One region of the Photobacterium swingsii genome, then DNA from elsewhere that is predicted to be linked to it. Evidence: predicted binding sites of a transcription regulator. Region 1 holds the regulator's gene; the other holds the start of a gene.
What was found. Region 1 encodes CRP, which controls carbon source genes, mostly activating them, when cyclic AMP is high. Its sites were predicted from a motif close to TGTGANNNNNNTCACA; they were not measured.
Positions count from the first base shown of each region.

Region 2: a site for CRP is predicted at 1,423-1,438, ahead of recB (exodeoxyribonuclease V subunit beta). Genes of this name have one in related genera too.

Region 1 is NZ_AP024852.1:265,398-269,618, reverse strand. Features, by position in the region: gene OCU77_RS01245 (phosphoribulokinase) at 1-609, shown strand, start outside; gene OCU77_RS01240 (OsmC family protein) at 705-1,109, opposite strand; gene crp (cAMP-activated global transcriptional regulator CRP) at 1,382-2,014, shown strand; gene OCU77_RS01230 (hypothetical protein) at 2,237-2,431, shown strand; gene OCU77_RS01225 (DUF1338 domain-containing protein) at 2,508-3,302, opposite strand; gene astD (succinylglutamate-semialdehyde dehydrogenase) at 3,403-4,221, opposite strand, start outside.
Region 2 is NZ_AP024852.1:639,089-643,309, forward strand. Features, by position in the region: gene recC (exodeoxyribonuclease V subunit gamma) at 1-1,301, shown strand, start outside; gene recB (exodeoxyribonuclease V subunit beta) at 1,658-4,221, shown strand, end outside.

The sequences.
Region 1 (4,221 bases):
GAAGACAGTACCGGCAAATTCCGCCGCTACCTGCACACCTTTGATGAAGCCGTGCCTTATAACCAAATGCCAGGCTCTTTCACCCCATGGCAAGAGCTACCTGAAAATACCGATCTCTTATTTTATGAAGGCTTACATGGCGGGGTCGTCGACGGTGAAACCAATGTTGCGCAGCATGTTGATCTCTTGATTGGCATGGTACCAATCGTCAACTTAGAGTGGATTCAAAAAATTGTTCGTGACACCCGTGACCGCGGTCATTCTCGTGAAGCTGTAATGGAATCTATTGTGCGCTCGATGGATGATTACCTCAATTACATCACGCCGCAGTTTTCACGGACTCATATTAACTTCCAGCGTGTTCCCACCGTGGATACCTCGAACCCACTTAGCGCCAAAGGGATCCCGAGTTTAGATGAAAGCTTTGTGGTGATCCGTTTTCGTGGGATCAAGAATGTCGACTTCCCGTACTTATTGTCGATGATCCAAGGCTCATTCATGTCACGCCACAATACCTTGGTGGTACCGGGCGGCAAAATGAGCTTTGCGATGGAGCTAATAATGCGTCCTCTGATCCAGCAGCTGATTGAAACAGGGAAAATCGGCTAGTCGCGGTTTAATTGCCGTGTGAAACAAATAACAGCAAAACGGAGACCTCAAGTCTCCGTTTTTATCATGCTGCTACAGTTTACCTAGCAATAGATTTATGCGGCGATCACTTCGTATGAATGCGTCAATTCAACCCCTTCACCCAGCATCAAACAAACCGAACAATATTTCTCGAGCGAATTAGCGACGGTTGTTGCCACCAAGGCTTCATCAAGATCATGTCCCGTCACCACAAAATGCAAATTTGCCGAGGTAAAAATACGTGGGGCTGTCTCGCGGCGCACCGAGGAAATTTGTGCTTCGCAGCCCGTGATACGTTGATCTGCAGATTGTAAACCATCAACAACATCGACCGAACTACAACCACCAGCCGCCATCAAAACCAACTCCATTGGACTGGGTGCTTTTTCGCCACCATTGCCGTCCATCACCACACTATGACCCGAATTTGACTGGGCAAGAAAAGTCATTCCTTCTACCCATTTCACACGTGATTGCATTGCTTTCTCCTTAGTGTTTTGGCGTCAATTCTGCATAATCTAACAACCGTGTGATCATGTGCACACTTATGAGTACAAAATGACGATTTCAGATAGATCAATATCAAGAAATGCCCACCGAAAAAAGTTAAACTCTCAATTAATTATTCAAGTGAGCTTGCAGCCCAGCGGCTGACTTAATATCCTAACCAGCGAGCAATTCTATTGTTAAGCCCAGACTGAAATTATAGGGATGTCGTTGTTGGGCAACAAACGCAGAGGAAGTTAGTAATATGGTTCCAGGTAAACCTCAAACAGATCCAACACTAGAGTGGTTTCTTTCACATTGCCACATTCACAAGTACCCATCAAAAAGCACTTTGATTCATGCGGGTGAGAAAGCGGAAACTCTCTACTATATTGTAAAAGGTTCTGTTGCTGTTCTTATCAAGGATGAAGAAGGCAAAGAGATGATTCTTTCTTACCTAAACCAAGGTGACTTCATCGGTGAACTTGGCCTTTTCGAAGAAGGTCAAGAACGTACAGCTTGGGTTCGTGCGAAGACACCTTGTGAAGTTGCTGAGATTTCATTTAAGAAATTCCGTCAGCTAATCCAAGTTAATCCAGACATCTTGATGCGCTTGTCTGCACAGATGGCAACTCGCCTTCAAGTAACAAGCCAAAAAGTGGGCGACCTTGCGTTCTTAGACGTAACGGGTCGTATTGCACAGACGCTACTTAACCTAGCGAAACAACCTGATGCAATGACGCACCCAGACGGTATGCAAATCAAGATCACCCGTCAAGAAATCGGTCAAATCGTAGGTTGTTCACGTGAAACCGTTGGTCGTATCTTGAAGATGCTTGAAGAACAGAACCTGATTTCTGCACACGGTAAAACTATCGTGGTATACGGTACTCGTTAATCTGTTGATTTATCGATTATCACTAGAAAAAAGCCGCTTTTGCGGCTTTTTTTATATCGGAAAAACACCATACCTATGGCGTATATCTAAATCCAAATTTGCTAACCTTGTCACTGATTCTTCACTTGCTAACTACGCCACCTTTGCTACATTGTGCATAACAGACGTCGATGGACGACGTCACCTCTTCCCCGACAAAATCGGCATCATGGAGTTCGTGATATGGATATCGAACGTTTTTCTCCGTACAACACTAACACCCCACCACCGAGCGTGATTGCCCCACTACCCACAACTGTTGAGATGACAGGGTTCAGTGGCCAACGTCACTTTCTCGAACAACATATCTCATTAGCGAATACGCCGCAGCGCCAAGAAGGCTCGCAGTGGTCACCGCCTTTAGAAAGCCTGTATTAAGCCACAGATAGAACAAAGGCCATGCTATCAACATGACCTCTGCGTGAAACGCTGGGATTGGCCGGAACATTGCACTCTAGCTGTCGGTACTTTCAAAGATCTTATCCGCCGACGCAGCGACAAATCCGGTATAAAGCTCACCATCGGCTTGCGGGTAGCGCTTGGCAAATTCATAAAAACCACCAGGGATCGTTTTTACCCCATCTAAAAAAGCGACAGGGACTTTATCTGCCATGGTAGAAGACTGCTCTAACATCTCTTCAGGACTGCCTTTCACTTCTCCACCCGATACATTGATGGCAAAGCCATTATGTGCCAATAAGTGATTCACCTCGGCCACTTCAGTAAATTGTTCTAGTTGGTTAATGCTAACCGTAAAGTGATTCGCGCCAAAGCCATGCGCCGCTAACCACCCTGCATATTCACTCTCTGCGGCTAACATCTCATACGTTTCAAAATCAATGTCCCACAAACGGCCGCCATACAAGAAGGCAGGATCTTTCACCGCTTGCTCTGGCACTTGATCAATCAAACTACGTACCGATTGCTGCAATAATGAGGAACACTGACCCACCAATAGCTCACTAATAAACACTTTTGGCGCCGCAGGGTTTGGGTGTTCAAAATGCTCAGCGTAGAGTTTTTTAGACTCAAAATGGTAAGTGCCACAAGGTTTGTAACCAATCGCAATAAAGGGTGCGGCTAGCACATCCAGTCCGACTTTCGGTAAGTTAAATGTGCGCAACGCAATATGGTCATTCAGTAGCGGCTCATCTTCGGTCAGTAATGTATGTACTTGATCCGCTGATGGGCACAGGCGTTGAATATAGTCTTGCCATAAGTTGTTAAACAGTTGCTCTACTCTTTCCATGTTGAGATGCTCCCCGCTGGTGATGGATGTAGAAGTGCCCTGATTCGACCTAATCAGTATGGCACTTCTTTTTTAGTTTGATGATGTCTGCTCAACTTGCTTACAAAGTAATACCTGGCGATAGCTGTGCAGGTAGCTCAGCTTGTTCACCCTCCATCGATGCCATAGGGTACGCACAGTAGTCAGCGGCATAGTAAGCACTCGGACGTAAGTTACCTGATGCGCCAGGACCACCAAATGGAGCATCCCCACTCGCACCAGTCAGCTGACGGTTACGGTTCACTATGCCTGCACGGATATGGTCAATAAAATATTGCCACTCACTATCATCGGTGGAGATCAAACCAGCCGATAAGCCGTAGCGGGTATTATTTGCCAAGGTAACGGCTTGGGCTAAATCCTCGTAACGTACGACTTGCAATAATGGACCAAAGTATTCTTCATCAGGCAAGTCAGCAATGGCACTCACTTCAATGATGGCCGGTGAGACAATCGCCCCTTGACCACGTTTCGCTTCAAGCAGAACCTCTCCCCCAAGGCGCACCAAATTCGCTTGCGCGGCAATAATGCCATCAGCAGCTTGTATTGATATTTGTGGCCCCATAAAAGGCTGAGGATCAGCAAATGGCCCATCAATGCGTAGCTGCGCCGTTGCTTCAACTAAGCGCGCAACAATGGCATCACCCACTTCACCTTTGGGTAAATACAAACGGCGGGCACAGGTACAACGCTGGCCAGCGCTAATGAACGCTGATTGAATTATGGTGTATACCGTGGCTTCCACATCACCGTGGGCATTTGAAATCACCATAGGGTTATTGCCGCCCATCTCCAATGCCAACATTTTGCCGGGTTGCCCTGCAAATTGGCGATGAAGAATGTGTCCCGTATTCGCACTCCCCGTGAACAGCAAGCCATC
Region 2 (4,221 bases), 370 kb from region 1:
TAGAAGCGATCCAATCTGCGCAGCAAACCCTGTACATCAGTTATGTCGGTCGCTCGATTCAAGATAACACCGAGAAAGTTCCATCAGTATTAGTGAGTGAGCTGGTGGAGTATTGTCAGCAGGGTTACTGCCTTGCTGGTGATGAAACATTGCCTGTCGATCAATCGGCGGACAAGATCAAGCATCACTTGAATCACTTCCATCCTTTGGTGCCATTTAGCCCAAGTGCGTTTGAAGGTGACAACGCTAGCTATGCGGTTGAATGGCTGCCTGCGGCAGAGCGTAAAGGGCAGGCAGGACAAGCTTTCCAACTTTCGGCACTGGAACCAGAGCCGCTGGCTGATGACAAAGTGCTAGAGCTTGATTTATCTGAACTGCAACGTTTTTGGCGTTTGCCTGTACGTTACTTCTTTAATCGCCGTTTAAAAGTCTTCTTTGAGCCACCTATGGGCATTACAGAAGATGATGAACCATTCACGCTTAACGGCTTAGACGGTTACTTAATGCGGGAGCAGTTATTGCAACAACTCTTGGACGCCAAGTTAGCAAACCAAGATGAAAATGCTGTCTTCGATGAGTTCTCGGCGCAACAAAAAGCGGCTGGACGGCTACCTGTTGCGGCGTTTGGGGATTTAGATTTAGCGATCACCCGCAATGATGTCTTGGCGCTCACCGAGCAGATTTTCCCGTTAATTCATGCTCCTTTAGATGATCAGGAAGTTGACTTAACCTTTAGTTATCAAGGTCACAAGGTGAACCTACAAGGTTGGCTTAAGCAAGGTTATCAATCCGGCTTGGTACGCTATCGTAGTGGTAAAATACGAGCCCAAGATCTGCTGATTGCATGGATCGATCATCTCTGCTTGGCGGCAATGCAGCCGCAAAACCCAAATCAAGTTCAGGCTCAGAAGATAACGCACTTGATTGGTAATGATGAATACCGGCGTTTGCTTCCTATTGATGCTCAAACTGCACGCCAGTATCTACAAGACATTATCGAGCTGTATTTTGATGGCTTAAATCAACCATTAGCGTATTTCCCTAAAACAGCACTGGCAGGGATCCAAGCGAGGATCGGGCGCGATGGAAGTTTCAAAGATGACGACGAGACTATTCAAAAAGCCTTGAAGAAAATGGCTGATACCTTCAATGATGGTTACTTATTTGCTGGTGAAGGTGCAGACAGTTATATCGCACGCGTATGGCCAGTATGGGATGATAATGTGGCCAATGATGCGTCACAACTCGCCAGTAGAATATTGCAAGCTGCGGTACTAAATAGTGAAAAAGTAGAAGAATAGCGAGGAAGTAGTGTGGCCGTCAGCAAATCATTCTTATTTGTAGGGTGTTCGCTGTACGGCCACCGGTCCAGAGGTGACCACGTTTCTGGCTGCGATACTAACCAAAGCGATAGCGTTAAACTGTGAGAAGTCTCTCACATTGATAGATAGAAAACTTATTCAAGCAGGCGAGTGTTTATTTCTAAGTTGTTGATCACATTAGATCGTGATGAATAACGAGCTAAACGCTAACTGAAGATATTCAGCAAGGTGAACCTTGATGACACCAAAGATATTACCTAGCGTCAGCGCAATGTTAGTTGCGCCAACACAACGATCACTAACAGTAAAATCCAACGTAGAGAAGGGCAACGGGGATGAATAATAACGCAAATACACTGCACCCGATGACGTTTCCTCTGCACGGGGCGCGTTTAATTGAAGCTTCAGCTGGGACAGGAAAAACCTTTACCATTGCCAGCTTATATTTACGCTTGCTGTTAGGTCATGGCAGTGCTGATAGCCGTCATAAGGTTGAACTCAATGTCGATCAAATTTTGGTGGTGACCTTTACTGAAGCGGCTACCGCAGAGTTACGCGATCGTATTCGTGCTCGTATCCATGATGCACGCTTAGCGTTTAGCCGTGGGGTGAGTAATGATCCTGTGATCCAGCCTTTGCTTGAAGAGATTCAAGATCATAAAACGGCCGCTCAAATTTTATTACAAGCCGAGCGCCAGATGGACGAAGCGGCCATCTATACCATTCACGGTTTTTGTCAGCGGATGCTGACTCAAAATGCGTTTGAGTCGGGCAGTCGTTTTAATAATGAATTCGTGACTGATGAAAGCCAGTTAAAAAGCATGGTGGCTGCGGATTATTGGCGTCGTACTTTTTATCACTTACCGCATGCCTTGGCACAAGAAGTTCGTAATATTTGGTCATCACCAGCAGCCTTATTGAAAGATTTAGGTGGCAGTTTAACCGGCGCGCCGGTGAAGCTCAGCATCGATGCGATGACGGAATCCTTGGCCGATCTTCACCAACAAAATCTGCAGCGCTTGGATAGTTTGAAAGCCCTATGGTGTGAACACCAAGCAGATTTAGAACCTTTAATTGCGGGTTCTGGTGTCAACAAACGCAGCTATACCAAAAAAAGTTTACCAACTTGGTTAGAGCAAGTGTCGCAGTGGGCAGCAACGCCAACGGTGAACTATGACTTGCCCGATAAGCTTGAGCGTTTTCATCAGCAGATCTTGATTGAAAAATCGAAAGATAACCCGCCAGAGCATGAAGTGTTTGCCGCGGTTGCTGAGTTATTGGATAACCCGGCTAACTTACGCGATCCGCTATTAGCTCATGCGATTGCAGAGTGTCGAGAATTACTGGCGCAGGCCAAGCAACGTAAAGGCTGGTTATCGTTTGATGATTTGCTGACGCAGTTGTCGGCAGCAATTGATAACGACAGTGATGACTTATTAGTGGATCGCATTCGCAGCCAATATCCAGTGGCAATGATCGATGAATTCCAAGATACCGATCCGCTGCAGTACAGTATTTTCAGTAATATTTATACCACAGACACAGCCAAACAAAGTGGTTGTGGCTTGTTCATGATCGGTGATCCGAAGCAGGCTATCTACGCGTTCCGTGGTGCGGATATTTTTACCTATATTCAAGCGCGCCGTCAGGTAACTGATCACTACACCCTAGGGACAAACTGGCGTTCAACCGCCGATATGATCGCTTCGGTCAATCAGGTATTTGAGCATCCTGATAGCCCATTTATGTATGACCAAGATATTCAGTTTTTATCGGTTGATCATAGCCCTAAAGCGCCAGATCGTAGCTGGTGGCTCGCTGGTCAGGCACAGCATGCGCTGACGTTTTGGCATCAAGAGAGCTTGGATGGTAAACCTGTTACCAAAGGTAATTACCAAGAGGTAATGGCGGAGGCGACGGCTGCTAAAATCCAAGATATTTTGACCCAATCGCAGCAAGATAGCGCCTATTTCCAAGATAAAGACCACAAGAAAGCGATTCAAGCGGGCGATATTGCCGTTTTGGTGCGCACAGGGAGCGAAGGTAAATTAGTCCGCCACGCGCTGGCCGAGCAAGGCATTGCCAGTGTGTATTTATCTAACCGAGATAGTGTGTTTGGCAGTGCTGAAGCGGCCGATATTCAGCGGTTGTTACAAGCAGTATTAACCCCTGAAAATGAACGAGCACTGCGGGCGGCGTTAGCATCGAGTTTATTTGCTTATACCGCGGCGGATTTGGATTTATTGAATAACGATGAAACCCGCTGGGAAACCGCGGTGACTGAATTTAGAGATTACCGTAAATTATGGTTAAGCCGTGGTGTGATGCCAATGCTCCGTGCGGTGATGAGCCGCAATGCCATTGCTGAGCGATTATTAGCAGAAGACGGTGGTGAACGGCGTTTAACGGATTTACTGCATATTGGTGAGTTATTGCAGCAAGCTAGCCAAACACTTGATAGTGACTATGGCTTACTGCGCTGGTTAGCGGAACATGTTGCTGAACCTAATGGCAATGCTGACGATCAAATCCAGCGATTAGAATCTGAACGTAACTTGGTTCAGATCGTGACTATCCATAAATCCAAAGGGTTGGAATACGATTTGGTGTTTATGCCCTTTGTGTGCAGTTATCGTGCGGCCAGTGAAGCGAAGTACCACGATGAGCAGCAAAACTTGACCATTTTGGATATTACTAAGCAAGCTGATTCGTTAGAGAAGGCTGATAAAGAACGGTTAGCCGAAGACTTGCGTCTGATTTATGTGGCATTAACACGGGCGGTGTACGGCTGTTTTGTGGGTATGGCGCCGATTCGCAATGGTCGCAGTACCAAAGAGCCAACTGGCTTACATCAATCTGCGATGGGGTACTTGGTACAAAATGGTCAAGAAGGGGGGAT